Linked DNA regions of Myxococcus hansupus. Each later gene encodes a partner of the first gene's protein in a complex. Links are inferred from orthologs where the notes say so. Each region holds a gene or a part of one and is shown on either strand. Other genes may lie near its edges.

What was found.
Region 2: the proteins of trxA (region 1) and trxB are in contact, whole or in part, in a crystal structure (PDB 1F6M), measured with the Escherichia coli proteins. The link is inferred for Myxococcus hansupus from one-to-one orthologs.

The regions. Positions count from the first base shown.
Region 1 is NZ_CP012109.1:5,482,605-5,493,136, forward strand. What follows is about bases 150-2,951. They hold trxA (thioredoxin), read left to right. Parts: upstream 150-1,285; coding sequence 1,286-1,618; downstream 1,619-2,951. Other genes in these bases: A176_RS21140 (cytochrome C assembly family protein), read right to left, coding at 150-685; A176_RS21145 (hypothetical protein), read right to left, coding at 720-1,181; A176_RS21155 (polyphosphate kinase 2 family protein), read right to left, coding at 1,688-2,356; A176_RS21160 (hypothetical protein), read left to right, coding at 2,567-2,902. Outside these bases: more of A176_RS21140, read right to left, coding at 1-149; A176_RS21165 (PilZ domain-containing protein), read right to left, coding at 2,958-3,644; rod shape-determining protein RodA, read right to left, coding at 3,773-4,900; mrdA (penicillin-binding protein 2), read right to left, coding at 4,908-6,947; A176_RS21180 (hypothetical protein), read right to left, coding at 6,944-7,444; rod shape-determining protein MreC, read right to left, coding at 7,441-8,301; A176_RS21190 (peptidylprolyl isomerase), read left to right, coding at 8,511-10,076; A176_RS21195 (GGDEF domain-containing protein), read right to left, coding at 10,162-10,532. UniProt on the Escherichia coli protein: Participates in various redox reactions through the reversible oxidation of its active center dithiol to a disulfide and catalyzes dithiol-disulfide exchange reactions.
Region 2 is NZ_CP012109.1:6,257,607-6,268,309, reverse strand. What follows is about bases 4,389-7,361. They hold trxB (thioredoxin-disulfide reductase), read left to right. Parts: upstream 4,389-5,380; coding sequence 5,381-6,343; downstream 6,344-7,361. Other genes in these bases: A176_RS24340 (trans-sulfuration enzyme family protein), read left to right, coding at 6,438-7,361; A176_RS24350 (cyclic nucleotide-binding domain-containing protein), read right to left, coding at 4,974-5,309; radC (RadC family protein), read right to left, coding at 4,389-4,696. Also shown: A176_RS24375 (tetratricopeptide repeat protein), read left to right, coding at 1-1,130; A176_RS24370 (hypothetical protein), read left to right, coding at 1,132-1,512; A176_RS24365 (RecQ family ATP-dependent DNA helicase), read right to left, coding at 1,529-3,616; A176_RS24360 (hypothetical protein), read right to left, coding at 3,663-3,914; more of radC, read right to left, coding at 3,914-4,388; more of A176_RS24340, read left to right, coding at 7,362-7,622; cyclic pyranopterin monophosphate synthase MoaC, read left to right, coding at 7,619-8,074; A176_RS24330 (hypothetical protein), read left to right, coding at 8,312-8,563; A176_RS24325 (NUDIX hydrolase), read right to left, coding at 8,573-9,136; A176_RS24320 (transglutaminase family protein), read right to left, coding at 9,176-10,000; A176_RS24315 (hypothetical protein), read right to left, coding at 10,085-10,360; A176_RS24310 (YiiX/YebB-like N1pC/P60 family cysteine hydrolase), read right to left, coding at 10,368-10,703.

The DNA.
Region 1 (10,532 bases):
CCATCAGCAGCGCGGCGAAGACGGCCCAGGCCACCAGCGTGGCCAGCGTCTTGCCATCCACCGTCCACGGGCCCGGCGCGGAGCCCACGAAGAAGGCCCCGGTGGCCAGGGTGATGGACAGCGCCAGGAAGCCCCACACCACCAACCGGCGGTTCAGCGTGTCCAGGAACTCCAGGGACGGCAGCCGGGAGAAGAGCAGTCCGAAGCGCTTGGCCCGCACCTGCCGCTCCATGAGCACGTACATGACGCCCACACCGGCGGCCACGGCGAACGCGGCCAGCCCCATCAGCGCCAGCGTGATGTGCAACGGCAGGAGCGGCTGACGCACGCCCGGGGGCAGCGGCGCCTGCCCGCCCTGCAACAACAGCCCGGGCAGCAGCGCCGCCAGGGCCAGGGGCGTGAGGAACGCGCCAATGACGGGGCGGCGGTAGCGCACGTCCAGGAAGAGGAAGATGGCCAGCAGCAGGAAGGCGAGCGCGGAGAAACCCTGGGCCAGGCCCACCGGCCGGCCGCTCTGGACGCCGAGCAGTTCGAAGAGGGCCACGCCGTGCAGCGCCAACCCTCCGCCCACCAGCACGCGCCCGGCCGTGGCCAGCGCCTCGGATTGGCGGACCAGGTAGGCGAGATACACCACGGCGGCGATGCCGTAAGCGTGGCAGGCGAGCGAAACGAGCGTGTGGCTCATAAGGGCAGGCTCATAACCACGGGAGACGGGCGAATCAGCCCATCTTGTTGAGGATGAAGGCGGCCAGAAGGTCCGCTTCGGAGTCCGGCTTCTTCTCCGCGCCCTCTGGCCGGGGCGCGCTCGCCGCGACCTCCGCTACATACCCCGGAACGACCTCGTAGGCGTTGTCCCCCACCAGCACCGAGTCAGCCATCTGCTCGGCACCCAGTCGGGCAAGCTGCTCCTCGGTCTTCACCCGGGCCACCAGCCCCTGGGTGTCCTCACCCGACACGAGCTGGACGAAGTGCACCGCGGGCGAGAGAGGGAAGGCCACGCCGCCTTCCGCCATCACCACCAGGCGGCCGTCCCGCAGGTCCGCTTTGTCCGCCAGTGCCCACTCCTCGAGCTGGGCCTGGGGCAGGAAGAGCTTCGTCACGCCCGGCAGCTTACACCACCCATCCGCCCGGGGGTGGATGCCGTGGGGGAAATGGTTGAAACAGGGGCCGTTCATCCGCATCTGAGCCGCCAGATTGGCTGATGCCCGGCCGATCCTTGCAGGGCCACCGGTCGCGTACTACAGGACGCGCCGAAGCTGCCCGGAGCGGGCACGAGGGAGACACCATGGCAAGCGCTGACGTGACGAACATCGGAGATGGCGACTTCAAGCAGCAGGTCCTGGACTCCCAGGAGCCCGTGCTGGTGGACTTCTGGGCGACGTGGTGCGCGCCGTGCCGCGCCATCGCGCCCTCCATCGAGGCGCTGGCCTCGCAGTACAAGGGCCAGATGAAGTTCGCCAAGCTCAACATCGACGAGAACCAGGACACGCCGCAGGAGTACGGCATCCGCTCCATCCCCACCCTGCTCGTCTTCAAGGGCGGCAAGGTCGTGGAGCAGATTGTCGGCGCGGTCCCCAAGACCCGCATCGAGGACGCCGTCAAGAAGGCGCTGACCTAGTCCCGACGCCGCGGGGCCGAGCGCGCGGGTGAGCCCTGGCTCCCCGCGCCCCCTCGCGGCGCCACCTTCTCACCCCAGCAGGTCCACGCAGCGGCGCAGCACCTCCAGCCGCGAGTACCGCTTGTCATTGCCCGGCACCACGTGCCACGGCGCGTCGGGCCGGTGCGTGCGGTCCAGCATCTCCTGGATGGCCGCCTCGTACTGCTTCCACTTCGACCGGTTGCGCCAATCCTCGGGCCCCAGCTTGTAGCGCTTGGCCGGGTCCTTCTCGCGCTCGCGAAACCGCTTGAGCTGCGTTTTTTTGTCGATGTGGATGAAGAACTTCACCATCCGCACACCGTCCGCGGTGAGCATGTGTTCAAAAGCGTTGATTTCATCGTACGCGCGCCGCCACTCCGCCGGCTTCGCCAGCTTCTCCACCCGCTCCACGAGCACCCGCCCGTACCAGCTCCGGTCGAACATGCAGACCTCGCCGGCTCCCGGAATCTTGCGCCAGAAGCGCCACAGGTAGTGGTGCCGGCGCTCCTCCTCCGACGGCGCGGAGATGGGCCACACTTTGTAACCACGTGGGTCCATCAACGTCGTGAGCCTTCGAATGGCGCCACCCTTCCCGGAGGCATCCCAGCCCTCGAAGACAACGACGGCCTTCCGCCCTGCCAGGTAGTTGCGCGTCTGCAGCTCGAAGACACGCTCCTGCAGTGATTTGAGCGTCTTCTCATATTCCGCGTGTTCACCCACCGAGACGCCCGGGTCGACCGCCGCGAGTGTCACAGCCCCGTGAGGACATACGGGAAACACGTATCCATTTGCAGTCTTGTCATCAATTTTCTGAGATCGTTTACGAGTCAAGACAGACCCTCCAAGGTTGTATTGACAGCGATGACTTCAACCGCCAAATAGGCACATAGCAGTGTCTGTGTTGGTTGACTGTTTTCACTTGGAGTATTCATGGCACGTCCTCGAAAAGAATTGTCCACCGTCCCGCTGACGCCGGCCATGGTGAACTGGGCCGAGGCCCTGGGTGACGCCATTGGCCGCGGCATGCTGCGCGCGCTCAACGACGGCATGCCCCGGCTGGGCAGCCCTTCGCCGAGTCCCAACGCCCTCACCGCGGGTCGCCGCAGGGGCCGTCCGCCGAAGGTCATGGCGGGAGCCAGCCTGGTGTCGTTGGACCGTCGCTGTACCGTGGATGGCTGCACCCGTGAGCAACGCTCGAAGGGGTTGTGCTCCGCGCATTACCAGGCCGAGCGCCGCCGGCAGATTTCGGGCGGCAAGTCGGCCTGATTGACTGGCTTCTGGCCAATCGCCCACGGCCCTGGGCGAAGGCCGGTGAGCAGCGTCAGCCCTGCCAGGGGTCGGAAACGGAAGACGTCGCCTTGAGCAGCTCCCAGGCCGCCAGCACGTCCACCACGCGCTCCACCTCGTTGGGCAGGGAGCGAGCCCGCTGAGACTTGAGATAGTCCTCCGCGAAGGCCCTCAACCGCATCCCCACGAAGAGTCGCGCCAGCGCAACCTCCGTCTGTCCGCTGAAGTCGAGGAAGCGCACGCCGAAGCCGCTGCGGCCCTCGGGGCCATCCCCCCGCTCCTCCCGGACGATTTCCGCGCGCGCCAGCACCGGCGCGGCCCCCGGCTCCAATGAGAAGCGGACGCCCAGCACCGTGCCCAGTGGCAGGTAGAAGGTGCTCTCCAGGAACGCGCCGCTGACGCTCACGTTGATGGAGAGCAGGCTCGCCTCGAAGCGGCGCTCCCCCGCCTCGTCATCCACCCAGACCTCGAACCGCGTGCCGAGCTGGGCCCGGGGAAAGTGACGGTGCTCCGCCTCCCCCTGATTCATCTCAATCAAGGGTGAGAACGTGGGCCGAGGCTCGGCGCTCACCGCCGCGGGCGCGGCCACCGGCGCTCGCGCGGGCGCCGCCGCCACGGGGCGCGCCTCCTTCGCCAGCACCGGCGCCTGCTGCACGGGCGCTCGCACCGGCGCCTCCACGCGGGTTGTCCCCACTGCCTTCTGGCCACCCTTCCTCTGCATGACGCGCCCTCACCTGCCCGGGAGGGACTCGCCCTCCAGTTGCGTTGGTGGGGTGATTCATACACCACCCCATGCCGCGCGCCGAGAAACGCTTGCGCCCGTCTTCGGAAGATAGATTCCAGGAATTCTCAGAACATGTGACGTCGCATGCTGATGTTCACCAGCAAGCCGATGCAGAGCATCACCGACAACAGGGATGAGCCGCCGTAACTCATCAGCGGCAGGGTGATACCCGTCACCGGCAGCAAGCCAATCACCATGCCGATGTTCTCGAACACCTGCCAGAAGAGCATCGCCACCACGCCCACGGCGACGAAGGCTCCGAATCTGTCTCGCGCGTTGAACCCCACGCCCAGGCCGAAGATGAAGATGGCGCCGTAGAGCACCAGCAGGACGAGGCACATCACGAAGCCGTGCTCCTCCGCCCACACCGAGAAGATGAAGTCGGTGTGCTGCTCGGGCAGGAAGCGCAGGCCCGTCTGGGTTCCCTCGCGCCAGCCCTTCCCGGAGACGCCTCCGCTGCCCACGGCGATTTTCGACTGGGCCGCGTGGTACCCACTGCCGCGCAGGTCCGCCTCGGGGTCCAACCAGCCGGAGATGCGCTGGCTCTGGTGCTTCTTCAGGTAGTGCCGGACGATGGTGGGCCGCGGCTCTGGCACGTCGCGGATGTAGTCGTTCCAGATGACGATGCCCGCCGCGAGCACGCCCGCCACCAGCGTGGCCACCAGGTACCAGCGCACCTTGCCGAACAGGATGACGGTGAGCGAGGACAGGCCAATCATCAGCGCCGTGCCCAGGTCCGGCTGCACCAGCACCAGGGTGAAGGGCACCAGGACGACGAGCACCGGCTTCCACAGCCGCGTCAGGCTGTAGGACGGCTCATTGGGCTGGAAGTCGTCGTGGTAGACCTTGGCCAGCATCAACACGACGCCAATCTTCACGAACTCCGCGGGCTGCATGCGGAACGGGCCAATGACGAACCAGCTCTCCGCGCCCTTCGCCGTGTGGCCGAAGAAGCGCAGCGCGATGAGCAGCACGATGTTGCCCACGTAGATGGGCACCGCCATGCGCTGAATCCAGCGGTAGTCCACCAGGCACACCACCAGCACCGCGAGCATGCTGACGCCCAGGTAGAGCGTCTGCGAGCCCCACACCGGCGAGTGGGGCGGGCGTGACGCCGAGGCCAGGTTCCAGATGCCCAGGCCGCACACCGCCAGCACGGAGATGATGAGGCCCCAGGGGATGTGGGGCACCATCCGGCGCTCAATCCGCAGTTGCACGCGCGCGTTCCTCGTCATCGCCCGGAAGCCGGGCCGGTGGCCGCACACCCCGCGTCAGCGCCGCCTCTTCAGGGCCAGGCGCGCGCTTCACGGAGGACGGCGTGTAGGGCTGATTGGGACGCGGCGGCGGCGCCGTGGCGTCCAGCTTCTTCAGGTCGAAGTACTTCTGGAACACCGCCATCGCCGTGGGCGCCGCGTCCGAGCCGCCGTGTCCGCCGTGCTCGTTGAGCACCACGATGGCGAGCTCCGGCTTGTCCGCGGGCGCGAAGCCGGCGTACCAGGCGTGGTCGCGCTCGAAGAAGCTCATCTGGTGCGTCTTCAGGCGGATGGCGCCCAGGCGGGCCACCTGCGCGGTGCCCGTCTTCGACGCCACCAGGATGTCCTTGTCCCGCATGTGGTTCGTCCGCGCGCGGTAGGCCGTGCCGCCCGGCTCGTGCGCCACCTTCACCAGGCCGTCGATGACCGCCTTGAGGTGCGGGGCCGGCAGCTCCACCTTGCGCACCACCTCCGGCATGAAGGACTCGATGGTCTGCCCATCCAGGTCCTCCAGGCGGTTCACCATCTGCGGCTTGTAGAGCGTGCCGCCGTTGGCGATGGCCGCGTACACCAGCGCAAGCTGGAGCGGCGTGACGTTGTTGTCGCCCTGGCCAATGGAGCTGTTGAGCGCCATGCCCTTGGTGTAGCCGCCGGGGGAGGCCTTGTCGTGGTACGCGCTGGTCGGCATGATGCCCGGCACCTCGGCCACCACGTTGACGCCGGTGGGGCTGCCCAGGCCCAGCGACTTGCCCATCTCACCAATGGGGTCCAGGCCGATGGTGTCCGCCACCTTGTAGAACCAGGTGTCGCAGGACGACTTCATCGCGGTGAACCCGTCCACGTGGCCATGGCCCGCGTCCTTGTGGCAGCGCCACGTGCGCGCGCCCAGCCGGTAGCCACCCGGGCAGTTCACCACCGTCTCCGGACGGAAGGCGCCGGACTTGAACGCGGCCAGCGCGGTGACGACCTTGAAGGTGGACCCCGGGCTGTAGTGCTCGGCGGCCACGCGGTTGATCATCGGGTCCAACGGGTCGCGCGACAGCAGCGCCATCTGCGCGGGCGTCACGCGGCCGGTGAGCAGGTTGGGGTCGAAGCCGGGCCGCGACACCAGCGCGCGGATGAACCCCGTGTTCACGTCGATGGCGACCACCGCGCCCGTCACGCCCGGGAAGGCCCGCTCCGCCTCCTCCTGCAGCCGCATGTCGATGGACAGCACCAGGTTGCTGCCCGGACGCGGCGGCACCACGGCGTTGTCCCCCAGCTTGTCGTTCAGCTCTTCAATCGTCTGTCCGCGCGCGTTCACCACTTCCTTGCGCACGCCATCCGTGCCGCGCAGCCGCTGCTCGAAGTAGCGCTCCAGGCCGCGCCGGCCAATGTAGTCCCCCAGCGCGTAGCGGGCGCCGTCGCCGTTGAGGCGCTCCAGTTCCTCCTGGGTGATTTCATTCATGTAGCCCAGCACGTGCGACAGCACGTTGTTGGTGCGGTAGTGGCGGTGCGGCACGGGCGCCACCTCCACGCCGTCCAGGATGTCGCGCCGCGCGGCGATGCGGTCGTACTCGTCGCGGGACAGGTCCACCCGCACCGGCACCGGCTGGAAGGGCGCGTTGCGGCGCCCCGTGCGCACCATGTCCTCCACCTTCTTGCGCTGGTCCGGGTCCCACTGGAGCAGCTCCGCCAGCCGCGGAATCACCTGCTCGAAGCAGTCCGTGCAGAAGGCGGGGGTGACGAAGGCGTCGAAGGACGGACGGCTGTCCACCAGGATGGTGCCGCGCGCGTCCTTGATGACGCCGCGGTCGGCGCGCAGCCGCACCTCCTTGACGAAGTTGGCCACGCTCTTGGCGGCGTACTCCTCGCCCCGGGTGATTTGCAGCCGGTAGAGCTGGATGGAAATCAGCCCCAGGCCCAGCACCATGGCCAGGCCCAGCCACACGAAGCGCCGCTTGAGCTCGCGCCCGGGCGTCGTATTTCCCAGCGTGGGAGGCGTCACCGCAGCAACCCCGCGGGCCGCTCCTGGGACGCCTCGAAGCGCCGCAGGAGTGGGAAGAGCGCCAGCGCCGCCAGCCCCGTGAGCGCCACCTGCAGCGGCATCTCCGCCAACTGCGAGCCGGGGCCGTCCTCCTTCACCGTCAGCCAGGTGAAGAAGGTGACGAGCAGCGAATGCCCCACGTCCGCCGCCATGGAGAACAGGGCGAAGGCCAGGGCGCCGCGGACCTCCACGAAGGTGGGCACCAGCCGCCCCACCAGGAAGATGAACACGGCCAGGAACGTGTAGAGCCACGTGGGCTGCCCGCTCATCAGGTCGAGCAGGTACCCCACGCTGAAGGCGGAGATGGAACCTTCCACCAAGGTCGCCCGCAGGGCCAGGAACGCCACCAGCACCACGGTCACGTCAATGCGGCCGAGCTCCAGGCCCGCCTGCTTCACCAGGACCGACTCCAGCGTGAGCAACGCCAGGGCCAATGCGACCGTCACCAGGAACTTCATTTCGACGCGCCCTCCGCGGTGCCGCCCGGCGCCATGGCGCTGTACGGACTGCCCACCACCAACACCTCTTCCAGCTTGCTCGTATCCACCGCCGGGACGATGTCCGCGCCCTGGAACATGCCGTGCTCCTTCTTCTCCAGGCCGGTGACGCGGCCCACCACCACGCCGGGCGGATAGATGCCATCCGTGCCCGCGGTGATGATGAGGTCTCCGTCCTCCACGTCCTCGGTGCGCAGCATGTTCTCCAGCTTCAGGGGACCGCCTCCCGTACCCGCCGCCGTGCCCCGGGCCCGCGAGCGCTGCACGCGCACCGCCACCCGGCTCTGGGGGTCCGTCACCAGCGCCACGTCCGCGTACCCGCCGGTGGCCCGGATGACCTGTCCCACGATTCCGTCCGGCGTCACCACGGACATGCCGCGAAAGACGCCTTGCTGCTCGCCACTGCTGATGCGGACCGACAGGAGCTTCGCCACCGGATTGACGCCCACCACCCGCGCCGGGATTTCAGGCCCCGGCTCCGCCTGCGCGTAGTTGAGCAGCTTGCGCAGCCGCTCGTTCTCCATGCGCGACTCGCCCAGGGCCTGCACGGCCGCCCGCAACTGGAGGTTCTCCAAACGCAGCGCGTCATTCTCCCGGCGCACGCCCCGCAGGTCCAGGTAGTTCTGACCCGCGGCCACCGCGCCCTCGATGGCGGAGGTCAGCCCCTGTTGGACCGGGGATGTCACCGCGATGATGGCCCGGTCGACGAAATTGGGTCCCCTGCCCTTGCTGCCGCCGAGCAGGAAGGCCACGAGCGGGGCGAGGAGCAGAAAGCCCACGAAAAGGGGGCGGTAATACCGCTTGAGGAGCGACCACACTGGCTGGAGTTTCCGGGGGTGTTAGAGGAGCAGGGGCGGGCTAAGGGCTCTAAATCGCTTGCATTTTCCGGTGCGATATCCTAGGCAGTCAAGGCCTGCATGGGGGGCGGTTCCTGGTCCACCACCCACCGGCCGGGCTACCAACAACACCGCGTCGCGAGTCCTTCCGCACGGCTTTTCTCGGCGCGTTTGCCCCAGAAGTGACGACAATGGACGGTCTGAATCCCCGGAAGGTTGCCTCGCTCCTGTTCATCATCGGCATCGCGGTGGTGTTCACGCTCCAGTTCGGCCCGGGCAGTACCGGCTTCGGAGCCTCGGGCGGCGCGGTGGCGCCTGGCGCGGTGGCGACGGTGAACGGCAAGGAAATCCCGCTGCGCGACTTCGCCGCGGCGTGGGCCCAGCAGATGAACTTCCTGCGCTCGCAGGGCAGCCCGGTGCCGGAGTCGCTCGCCCGCCAGTTCGGCATGCACACCCAGGTGCTCGACCGGCTGGTGAGCACGGAGCTGCTGGCCCAGGCGGCCGAGCGCCACGGCATCACCCCGTCCGACGACGAGCTGCGCAAGCTGCTCTTCCAGAACACGGACTTCCAGAAGGACGGCCAGTTCAACTTCGAGCGCTACCAGCAGGTGCTGCGCGACTTCTACCGGAAGACGCCGCAGGACTTCGAGACGGAGCTGCGCCGCCAGTTGGCCGCCCAGAAGATGGTGGACGTGGTGCGCGCCAACGCCGTCGTCTCCGACGACGAGGTCCGCGCCCGCTTCGAGAAGGAAGGCAACCAGGCCAAGCTCGTCTTCGCGCGCTTCCTGCCGGCCATGTACGCCGACAAGATTCCCGCCCCCACCGCCGCCCAACTGGCCGAGTGGACGAAGACGCACGAGAAGGAGATCAAGGAGTACTTCGAGGCCAACCGCTTCGTGTACCAGCAGCCGGAGCGCATCCGCGCGCGCCAGGTGCTGGTGAAGCTGCCCCCGGAGGCCACCGCCGAGCAGAAGAAGGCGGCCCTGGAGAAGGCGCAGGCGCTGCGCAAGGAGATCGAAGGCGGCAAGGACTTCGCCCAGGTGGCGCGTGACAGCAGCGAGGACCCGGGCAGCAAGTCGCGCGGTGGCGACCTGGGCTGGGTGGAGCGCGGGAGCTGGGAGCCGGCGCTGGCGGACGCGGCCTTCGCGCTGCAGGCCGGCCAGGTGACGCAGCCGGTGGAGACCAAGTTCGGCGTGCACCTGGTGAAGGTGGAGGAGAAGCAGGCCGCCCAGGACCAGAAGCTGGAGGACGTGCAGAAGGAGATCGCCACCACGCTCTACAAGCAGGAGCGCGCCAAGCAGCAGGCCCGCGCCGAGGCAGACAAGGCGCTGGCCGCCATCAAGGGTGGCCAGTCGCTGAAGACGCTGTTCCCGCCGGAGAAGGAGCAGCCCGCGCTGCTGCGCTTCGAGACGGAGTCGCGCCCGGAGGCCGTGGAGACGGACAGCTTCACCGCCGAGGGTGAGGCGGTGCCGCACCTGGGCCCCGCGCCCGAGCTGGTGAAGGCGACCTTCGCCGTCAGCAACCCGCAGCCGGTGGACGGGGTGTTCCCCGCCGGTGAGGGCTTCGTGGTGGCGCAGGTGGTGGAGCGCCAGAAGCCGGACGCGGAGGGCTTCGACAAGCGCAAGGACGAGCTGCGCAACCAGGCCCGTCAGGCCAAGCAGATCGAGCTGACGGAGTCCTTCCTCAAGGCGCTGCGCGAGCAGGGCGCGGTGGATACGAACACCGCCGCCATCGACTCGGTGGTGGGCACCGGGTGATTCCGGGCGTCACACCGTGACGCCTCCGAGAGGGCCGGGCCGAGGGAACTCCCCTCCCCGGCCCTTTCTCTTTGCGGGCTTGGGGCTACCGCTCGGGGAACTGGGGTGAGCCGTTGCCCTGGGGTGGCACGGGTTCGGCGATGCAGAGCGCGTCCCGGCCCCGCGCCTTGGCGCCGTACATGGCGAAGTCCGCGGCGCGGATGAGGTCCAGCGCGGACGTGGCGTGGTCCGGATAGGTGGCCACCCCCACGCTGGCGGTGAGGCGCACGTCCAGGCCCTGCTCCACCAGGAAGCTCCGGCCCCGGAAGGCCTCGCACACGCGCTGACCGATGATGGCCGCGCCGTCCTGGTCCGTCTCCACCAGGAGCATGGCGAACTCGTCTCCCCCGTAGCGGAAGACGGCGTCCAGGTTCTGCCGGCCCAGGGTGATGAGCAGGTCCCCCACCTCCTTCAAGG
Region 2 (10,703 bases), 780 kb from region 1 along the record:
GGGAGCTGCTGGAGAAGGCCCTGCTGGCGGCGAAGCGCCCGCGCAACGACATGCGGCTGGCGCTGGGCCAGCTCTACTGGCGCGAGCGGGCCTACGACAAGGCGCAGCAGCAGTTCGAGGAGGCCCAGAAGGACCCGCGTGACTACGAGGGCGCGTGTTCGCTGGGGCGCCTGATGCTGGCGCGCGGCCTGCCGGACATGGCCCTCAAGCCGCTGACGCAAGCGGTGGAGCGCAACGGCGCGCACGGCGAGGCCCGGGATGCGCTGGGGCGGACGCTGCTGTCGCTGGGACAGACGCCGGAGGCGCTCAAGCAGTTCGAGGCGTGGCAGTTGGAGAACCCCGGCAGCGCGGCGGCGCACAAGGGCTTCGCGCTGGCGCTCTACCACTCGGGCCGCCGCAAGGACGCGGAGGCCGCGGTGGCCCGCTCGGTGAAACTGACGACGGATGACGCCGAGGCGCACAAGCTGCGCGCGGCCATCCTGTTCGCCGCGGGCGACGCGCGGGGCGGCTTCTCCGCGCTGGAGCGCGCCAACAAGTTGGACCCGAAGGACGCGGACACCTTCTGTGAAATCGCGCTGGCCTTCATGCGCCAGGGCAACAGCAACAACGCGGAAGCGGCCTTCGCCGCGGCCCGACGCGAGGGCCCGGACGCCACCTGCGGCCGCGTGGGTGAGCTGTACGCGCAGCTCCCCGGTGGCGGCCGTGGCGCGGCGAGGACCCTCGAGGACCTGGCCGCGCGGGCGCCCTCCGTCTGGGACAAAGCCTTCGCGCGGACCACCATGGCGCGGGCGCTGCTGGGGGCGGGGGCCGTGAAGGATGCCCGCACCGCCGCGGACGAAGCCGTGCGCCTGGCGCCCTTCGACGGGCGGGCGCAGCTCGCCCTGGGCATGGTGGCGCTCAAGCAGAAGCAGGAGCCCGTGGCCAAGGCCGCGCTGTTGAAGGCCGTGGAGCTCGAGCCCGCGGACGGCATGGCGCGGCTGGCGCTTGCGGACCTGCTGGTGCGCGAGCCCGGAGAGCTGCCGCAGGCCGTGGCGTCGTACGAGGCGTTCCTGAAGCTCGCGGGTGGCTCGAATGAGGCGGCGCGCGTGAAGAAGGCCCTGCCCAGCCTCAAGAAGAAGGCGGCGAGGTAGCGTGCGGCATTCCTCCTCTCGGACCGACTCCCCCCTGCTGCGCATCATGTGGGGGAACGCGTTCCTGCTGTCGCTCATCTACCTGTTTCTGGGGCTCGGGGTGGAGATTGCCCTGCGCTACTTCCCCTTTCCCTTCCTCCAGCGGCTGTCGCTGTCGCTGGACTCGCTCCCCGCGAGGGCGCTGGAGCTGACGGGCGCCATGGCGCCGCTGCGCGCGGCCTACTTCTCCGGCCGCATCTCCGAGGCCGGCGTGCGCGTCGTTTTCGGCATCACCACCATGGTGGTCATCTTCCTGCTCGCCATGGTGGTGGGCACGCTCATGGGCGGCGTGCGGACCCTGCTGGCGCGGCGTGCCTATCGCCAGGGTGGACGCGGGCCCTGACCCGGGGGGGCCGCGCTCAGCTCCGTCGCCGGACGGTGGGTTTGCGCGCGCGGGCCGCGGCCTCGGGGACGGCCTGGGGCTCATGGCCCGCCGCGCGCGCCATGAGGCAGATTTCCACCACCTTGGGGCCAAAGCGCTCCCAGCGGCTCTCCCCGGTGCCCTTCACCGCGAGGAAGCCCTCCCGGTCCACGGGCAGCGCGGCGGACAGGCCCAGCAGCGTGGCGTCGTTGAAGATGATGAAGGGGGCGACGCCCAGGTCCTTCGACAGCTCCTTGCGCCATCGCCGCAGCTCCGTGGAGGCCAGCTCGCTGTAGTTCGTCACCACCGGCGCCGCCGCCGAGGAGGCGCCCCGCGAGCGTGAGGCGGACGGCCCGTGGGACAGCAGCGTGGGCATCTTCTCCGGCGTACACACGTCGCAGTTGCCACAGGCCGCGTCCACATCCCGCTGGCCGAAGTAGCGAAGCAGCGAGCCGCGCCGGCACTTCTTGTCCCGGTCCGTGTACGCGTACTCCGTCATCCGCCGCAGGAGGGCCAGGTTCAGCCGCTCCTGCTCCCGCAAGCGGCTCAGGTCGAGCGCCAACTCGCGGAAGGGCACCCGCTCCAGCGCGCGGATGGAGCGTCCGGCGAAGGGCCGCCGCACCTTGGCGACGTGGGCCTTCTCCAGGAGCCCGAGCGCGTGGCGGACCTCGTCCACGGACAGGCCGATGCGGCGCGCGAGGATGGTCAGCTCCGTCGTCACCTGCCGGCCCACGGGGAACGTTTCGAGCAGGGACTTGAGCAGCCGCTGCGCGTCGGGCGAGTGCGGCTGCGCGGAGGTGGCCTTGTCCAGCAGCGTGATGCCGTGCTCGCCCTCGCCGCGGCTCCCGCGCTCCACCTTGCCCTCGCGCTCCAGCACGCGGAGCGCGGCGGAGACCTCGAACTCGCTCGCGTTCACGCTGCCCGCGAGCACGTGCACGCCCCGGTCGAACTCCTCTACCGATTGGAGGACGTTCCACACGTCACCGAATACGGCCTCGGACGGGTGGCTGCCCTGGATGAGCCGCTCCTGCGTGAAGACGTCCGAGTGGTTGAAGAGGAGCACCGCGCGCGCGGCCTGTCCGTCACGGCCCGCGCGGCCAATCTCCTGGTAGTACGCCTCCACGGCCCGGGGGATGTTGGCGTGGGCGACGAAGCGGATGTCCGGCTTGTCGATGCCCATGCCGAAGGCGTTGGTGGCCACCGCCACCGCTTCCTTCGCGGACATGAAGGTGTCCTGGGCGCGGCGGCGCGCATCGTCGTCCATGCCCGCGTGGTACAGCACCGCCTTCACGCCCCGGCCGTGCAGCTCGGAGAAGACGCCTTCGGCCGCCCGGCGCGTGGAGCAGTAGACGATGCCGCTGCCGCCAATGCCCGCGAGCCGCGCGCAGGCCTCGTGCCGGTCCGCGTCTCCGCCCACCTCCTGCTTGCCCAGGAAGAGGTTGGGGCGGTCGAAGCCCATGGCGAACTCCTGCGGGTCCTTCATCAACAGGACGCGCACGATGTCCGCGCGAACCTCCGGCGTGGCCGTGGCGGTGAGCGCCACCGTGCGCGGTGGCCGCAGCCGCTTGCGCACCTGTCCGAGCAGCGCGTAGTCCGGCCGGAAGTCGTGACCCCACTGGGAGATGCAGTGCGCCTCGTCCACGGCGAGCAGGTCCACGCCCAGGGCGGACACCGTCTCCAGGAAGCTGAGGCTGCGAAAGCGCTCCGGTGCGACGTAGAGCAGCTTGTACTCACGCGCGCGCAGCCTGCGCATCCGGTCCGCGCGCTCCAGGTCGGACAGCGATGAGTTGATGAAGGTGGCCGGGATGCCTCGCGCGGCGAGCTGCTCCACCTGGTCCTTCATCAGTGCAATCAGCGGCGACACCACCAGCGTCAGGCCCGGCAGCAGCGTGGCGGGCAACTGGTAGCACAGGCTCTTGCCCGCGCCGGTGGGCATCACCACCAGCGTGTTCCGCCCGCTGAGGACCGAGGAGATGACCTGGTCCTGCCCCGGCCGGAACCGGGTCAGGGCGAAGTGGCGCTCCAGCCCCTGCTGTGCTTCCTCGAGGTAGGGCAGGTCCACCGGCATCGCGCGCATGTTCATCATCCTGGTCCAGCCGTCAACGGAAACGAGGCCGCCGCGCGGCCTCCAGTCACAGCTCGAGGTTCGGTGGAACCGGAACAGTCAGCCGCGTCCGAATCCGCGCCACGTCCCGCCGCCGCGCCTCCGTTTGCCCTGGCTCCAACCGGCCATCCACCACCACGTCACCTTCGCGCGCCTCCGGAGGGAGCACCGCGCGCTCCACGGTGCACGCCTGTCCGGTCTCCAGCCGCACCACTTGTGCCCGCGTGTCCTCGAGCAGCTCCACCTGCACCGCGCCCCACAGCCCCACCATGCTCACCATCATTCGCCGCCTCCATTCGCGCTCCATGCGCGCCCCGTCTCCTGTGTCTCGTCCGGCAGCAGTCCCCGCTCCAGCATGGACACGTAACCGCCGTCCCCCGTCACCACGTGGTCCAGCACCTTGATGTTGAGCAGCCGAGCGCCCGCCACGAGGTGCCGCGTCAGCGCCACGTCCTGGATGCTGGGCTCCGGGTCTCCGGAAGGGTGGTTGTGCGCCAGGACGATGGCCGTGGCGCGCGCCGTGAGCGCCGCCGCGAACACCTCACGCGGGTCCACCGGACACGCATTCATGGTGCCCTCCGCCACGCGCACGTCGTGCAGCAGCACGTTGCGCGCGTTGAAGCACAGGACGTGGAACACCTCGCGCCGCAGCGCTCCCAGCACCGGCGCCAGGTACCCGGCAATCTCCCGGGGCGTGCGCAGCTTGGGCCGACGCTCCCGGGCATGCTGCGAGCGGCGCCCCAGCTCCAGCGCCGCCAACACCTGCGCGGCCCGGACCGGCCCCACGCCCGGCCGCTGGCTCAAGGCGAGGGGCTCTTCCTGCGCCAGCGCCTTGAGCCCTCCGCCGTGCGTCACCAGCGTCCGCGCCAGCGCCCTGGCTCCGGGCGCCCGCGGCCCGGGGTTCCACACCACGCACAGCAACTCCGGGTCGGTGAGTGCCGCCGCCCCCAGCCGAAAGAGGCGCTCTCGCGACTCCTCCGCGCTTTCCTCACCCCTCGCCCTCACCGACCCATCGCTCGCGGACCCACCGTCCGCCCACGCCGCTCCCGCCGTCTGCTCCATCCCGCCGCCCTCCACGAGGCGGGGACAAAGCAACTCGTGTGCCTGCTTGTGCTACCTGGGGAGTGACGTGCCTACCCGTCCCGACACGTAGAATCGGGCTCGGATGGCGGACGGACAGTCCTGCTCCACTTCGTCTCTCAGGAGCTGAGAGGCGTCAGAAGCGGGAGAGGGCGAAGAAGCCCTTGATCTTCTCGTTCGTCTCGCGGAGCCGTTCGCTCAGGGTCCGCACGAAGGTCCAGAGCAGCACGTACGCCAGGTCCTTGTCGGTGAACATGAGCTAATCCAACTGGGAACGCGCGATGACCCAGACGGAGCAGCTCACGTGGGCGATGGCATCCGCCGAGCGGGGCGAGTCTTCGATAACCGCCATCTCACCGAAATACTGGCCGGGCTCCAGGATGGCGAGCGCCTCCTCGCCAATGCCGGGCACGGACTTGGAGATGCGAACCTTGCCCTCGGCGATTACGAACATCTCCTGGCCGGTCTCCCCCTCACGGAAGAGAAAGGCGCCCGCCGGGTAGGCCCGAAAGTGGCCAATCTGCGCGACCTTGGCGAGCTGTCCCTGGGTCAAACCCTCGAACAGCGCAACCTTCTTGAGGACGGCGGCATCCATGAGCCAGCTTCGTATCACGCGCCCAAGGCGCTCTGGTACCTTGGGGCCATCAACGAGATTTGGGAGGAGTCGTGGCGGAGGAGAAGATCAACAAGGTGACCATTATCGGCTCGGGGCCCGCGGGCTACACCGCGGCCATCTACGCCGCGCGCGCCAACCTGCAGCCGGTGGTGTTCGCTGGCGGTCCCACGCTGGAGCACCCGCAGCGCGTTCCGGGCGGGCAACTCATGGTGACGACCGACGTGGAGAACTATCCGGGCTTTCCGGAGGCCATCACCGGCCCGGAGCTGATGGAGCGCTTCCAGAAGCAGGCGGAGCGGTTCGGCACCACCCTCCACATGGAGAACGTGGTGAAGGTGGACTTCTCCCAGCGCCCCTTCCTCATCCAGGGAGAGAGCGTCAGCTACCGTTCGGAGACGGTCATCATCTCCACCGGCGCGACGGCCAAGTGGCTGGGCGTGAAGGGCGAGGACACGTACAAGAACCGCGGCGTCTCCGCGTGTGCCACCTGCGACGGTGCCTTCTTCAAGAAGCAGGACGTGCTGGTGGTGGGCGGCGGTGACACGGCCATGGAGGAGGCGACGTACCTGGCGAAGATCGTCAACCACGTCACCCTCGTCCACCGCCGCGACACGCTGCGCGCGTCCAAGGTGATGCAGGAGCGCGCCAAGCAGAACCCGAAGATCTCCTTCATGTGGGACTCCGCGGTGGAGGAGGTCGTCGGCGACGGCAAGGGCATGAATGGCGCGGTGGTGCGCAACCTGAAGACGGGTGACAGCCAGCTCGTGAAGGCGACGGGCCTGTTCGTGGCCATTGGCCACACGCCCAACACGGAGCTGTTCCAGGGCGTGCTGGAGACGCACCAGGGCGGCTACCTGAAGACGGTGCCGGGCTCCACCCGCACGAACATCGAGGGCGTGTTCGCCTGCGGTGACGTGCAGGACCACTACTACCGTCAGGCCATCACCGCGGCGGGCACGGGCTGCATGGCCGCCATCGATGCGGAGCGCTGGCTCATCGAGCACGGCGAGTAGCCACTTCGCTCGCGCGAGAGTCCACGAGCATCCCAGGCCGGCCCTTCTTTCGAGGGCCGGCCTTTCCATTCCCGCGAAGGACCCATTCAGGCCCATGAGCTCGAAGCAGAAGACGGTGGCGGTGCACGCCGGGACACGGCTGGCCGGAAGCAAGGCGGTGCCGGTGTCGCCGCCCATCTACCCGGCGGCGGTGAACTGGTTCGACAGCAGCGAGGACCTGGACGCGGCGCTGGACGGGAAGGACTACGCCTACGCCCGCATCAGCGCGCCCAACACGACGCTGCTGGAGGAGGCGGTGGCCGCGCTGGAGGGCGCGGAGGCTTGTGTCGCGTACGCCAGCGGCATGGCCGCGCTGCGCTCCGTCTTCGAGGCCCAGGGGTTCCGCGCGGGTGACGCGCTCGTGATGCCGGCGGACGGCTACGGCGTCACGCGCGCGCTGTACAAGAACCTGTGCGCCACGCTGGGCGTGGAGCTGCACGCGTTCCTGATGACGGACCCCGCCGTGCCCGGGCGCATCCGCGAGCTGAAGCCGCGCATGGTGCTGGCGGAGAGCATCTCCAACCCGCTGCTGCGCGTGCCGGACCTGCGCGTGCTGGCACAGGCGTGCCGCGACGCGGGCGCGACGTTCGTGGTGGACGGCACCTTCCCGTCGCCGGTGGGGCAGCAGTCCCTGGCGCTGGGCGCGGACTACGCGGTGCAGTCCACGAGCAAGTGGCTCAACGGGCACAGTGACGCGCTGGGTGGCACGGTGAGCGGCTCGCGGGAGCGCATGGCGCCGCTGCGCGCCGGGCGGGTGCTCGCGGGGGATGTCCTGGGGCCCTTCGAGGCGTGGCTGACCTTGCGAGGACTGCGCACGTTGCCGGTGCGCATGAAGGCGCATGTCGAGCACGCGGCGCACGTGGCGCGGCGGCTGTCGGAGTCTCCGCTGTTGGAGCGGGTCATCTACCCGGGGCTGCCTTCACACCCGGACCACGCCACTGCGGGCGAGCTGTTGCTGGGCGGCGGTCCCATGGTGGCGTTCGAAATCAAGGGCGCGGGGCGGTCGGAGAGCATGCGCTTCCTGGAGGCGCTGAAGGTGGGCCGGCCCGGTCCTTCGCTGGGCGACGTGTGCACGCTGGTGATGCACGCGGCCAGCGCCAGCGCGCGCCGATTCACCCCGGAGGAGCGGGCGGCGGCGGGCATCCAGGAGAACCTCATCCGCGTCTCGGTGGGGTTGGAGGACCCGGACGACGTCGCGGATGACCTGCTCTCCGCGGTGGCTGAAGGGGTGCGCCGATGAAGATGGTGGACGTGGGCGAGAAGCCGAAGACGGACCGCGTGGCGGTGGCCACCGCGTTGCTGCGGATGCTTCCCGCCACGCGCGAGCGAATCCTCGCGGGGCAGGTGGAGAAGGGGGACGTGCTCGCCGCCGCGCGGCTCGCGGGCATCATGGCCGCCAAGCGCACGCCGGACTTCATTCCCCTGTGTCACCCCATCGCGCTCGCGGGCGTGGAGGTGACGCTGGCGCCGGAGGAGGAGGGGCTGCGCGTCCGGGTGCAGGTGAAGACGGTGGACCGCACGGGCGTGGAGATGGAGGCGCTCACCGCCGCCTGCGCCGCGGCGCTGACGGTCTACGACATGTGCAAGAGCGTGGACCGCGGCATGGTGCTGGACGCCGTGCAGTTGGAGCACAAATCGGGCGGACGTTCCGGGACGTGGGAGCGCGAAGTCCCCGCGCCGAAGGCCCGCTGACGCTGGCGCCGTGGGAGGGCCCATCCCTCCCCACGCGCCGAGGCCCCTGTGTGCTGACCGACAGCCGCGGTGAGTCGCGGCGCCGTGTGTCCGTCCCTGCACGCCCGAAATGTGGCGCCGTCCACGTGCCGCGCATCCGCCTTGCCCTGGGGGCTCCCGGTTTCGCGGGACGGTTCCCAGGTTGCATTTCAGCACGTGCGCGCGTGGAAGGACGCGCACGGGTTCGAGAGGTGACAGGTGTTCCAACTGAAGGGCGTTCTGGCGCTGTTCCCGGCCTTGCTGGCCGCGGGCTGCGGTTCGCTCTCCGACGAAGGGGAGGCGGCCGAGGTGTCGCAGCCGGTGGCGGACCGGGCGAAGTGCGACGCGCAGGCGTCACGCCGCAGGTTCGTGTCGAAGGACAAGCAGGAGTGCCAGGCCGTCTTCTTCGTCTGCGCCCGGGGGGAATCCCCCTTCTTCGACACCTGCGGCTGCGGCTGTTCGCGCCACTGAGGCGTGCGGCTACGGCGTCCCCTGGGACTCCGCGCGCAGCCGTTCCAGGAAGAAGGCCGTCAGCACCACCGAATGCGAGATGTGGCCCTCCAGGATGAGCCGGGGCAGGTCCGCGCGCGGGTGCAGCTCCACCGCGATGTCCTCGCCTTCGTCCTGCCGGCCCTCGTGCCGCTTCACGCAGTCCAGCGCGACGAAGCTGTGGCTCACGTTGCCCTGGAACGCGGGGTTGGGATGCACCTGCCCCAGGGACACCAGCCGGCCCGCCACGTAGCCCGTCTCCTCCTCCAGCTCGCGCGCCGCGGCGGCCTCGGGGGCCTCGCCCGGGTCTATGATGCCGCCGGGGACCTCCAGCGTGCTCCGGTCGATGCCGAAGCGGAACTGCCGCACCAGCACGAGCTGCTCGTCCGGCGTCACCGCGATGACCGTCACCCAGTCCGCGCAGTCCACGCGCACGCGCGGGTGCTCCTGATTCGTTCGCGGGTCCGCCCACCAGTCCTCGCGCACGCGAGCGACGGTGAAGTCGTGCTCCAGCCCGCGGCGCAGCCTGCGCCAGGGCTTCACCTCATGGGACATGTGAGAGTCCTCCCCAGGCAGCGCCTGGGCCCGGGGTCATCAGTTCAGCAGCGCCGCGCGCTCCCGCAGCTCGCGGGCCGTCATCTCCAACCGGTCTCGGTCGGGGGCATCCGGCGACAGCTCCAGGCAGCGCTCCACGTCCTTCAGCGCCGCGCGGTAGGCGCCCAGGCTGCTCAGCAGCGCCGCGCGGGTGCGCAGCTCGCCCGGATGGTCTGGCGCCAGCAGCAGCAGCATGTCCACCACCGCCAGGCCCCGCTCACAGTCCTCGCGGCCCAGGTACACGCGCCGCAGGTTGGACAGCATCCGGTACGCAATCAGCTCCACCGGCGCGGGCGCCAGCATGTTGCGGTCGAACTTGAGCTGCGGCGCCACGCGCTTGAGCAGCTCCGCGCAGCCGTGCTCCGTGAGGATGTCCCCGTGGTGGAACGGGTCCATGACCAGCTTGTGGTCCCCCGCGTCGTGCGCGACCAGGAAGTGGCCCGGGAAGGGGACGCCGTACAGGGAGATTCCCGCGCGCCGCGCCACCTCCAGGTAGACGACGGAGAGGGTGATGGGCAGGCCCATCTTCCGCTCCAGCACCTGGTCCAGGAAGCTGTTCTCGGGCGAGTGGTAGTCGTCCTCGTTGCCGCGGAAGCCCTCGATGTCCGCCAGCACGTGGCGCAGGGCCCGCAGGGAGGCGAGGACCTCACCCTTCTCACTCAACCGCTCCGCCTCCACCTGCACACGGCATGCGAGCACGTCCAGCATGTGCAGACACCCCGGGGCGTCCAGCAGGGGTTGCTCCAGGGTGGCGATGGCCAGGGCCGCCAGGTCCAGCCGAGGGGGCTCCGCCGCCAGCGCCGACACCAGACGCTCCCGAGCCAGCGGAGGGCTGAATCCAGAGGGAATGCTCACGGCGGGAACCAGTAACCCACGATGGCCCGGACGGCAAAGGCAGGCAGCCGAGCGTCAGAATGCAGGAGGTTCAAATGGCAGCCGTCCCTTGATTTCCGCCCGGAGGGCAACCTGGGCCGCAATCAGCCCGGACAGGATTCCATCCTCGAACTCGAATGTAGGATGTTCCTTGAGCGCCGGGAAGTCGTGGGAATTGCGCACTTCCTCCGGGGAGATGTTGGGCACGGCCTCGCGGGCCAGCCGCAGCACCTTGGCCTGCTGCTGGGAAATCATCTTCTCGAAGAGCTGGGCGGACAACTGCAGCATCTCTTCGGCCATCTGCTCCGTCATGGTGTGTCTACTCCTGGGCGATGTCCCATTTGGCACGGCGGTAGCTGTAACGGAATGCGTCGGCGTCCGCCTCCTTCGCGTTGCCTTCCGCCTCCCGGCCGTCCAGGAAGGCCACGAAGTCGAGCTGCCGGTCCTCCCGGCCATATTCCGCGTCGAAGAGGCGGACCAGCTCGTTGGCGGGGAGGGTGCGCCGCCCGGCCACGCTGACCAGGGGGATGCGCAGCCCCGTCATGTCGCTGGCGGGCGCATAGGACTTCCACACCAGCTCCGTGCACACGAGCGTCTGGTCGGAGAAGAAGTCGAAGTCGAAGTCGTAGGGCCGGCCCTGGTAGGTGAAGGCGCG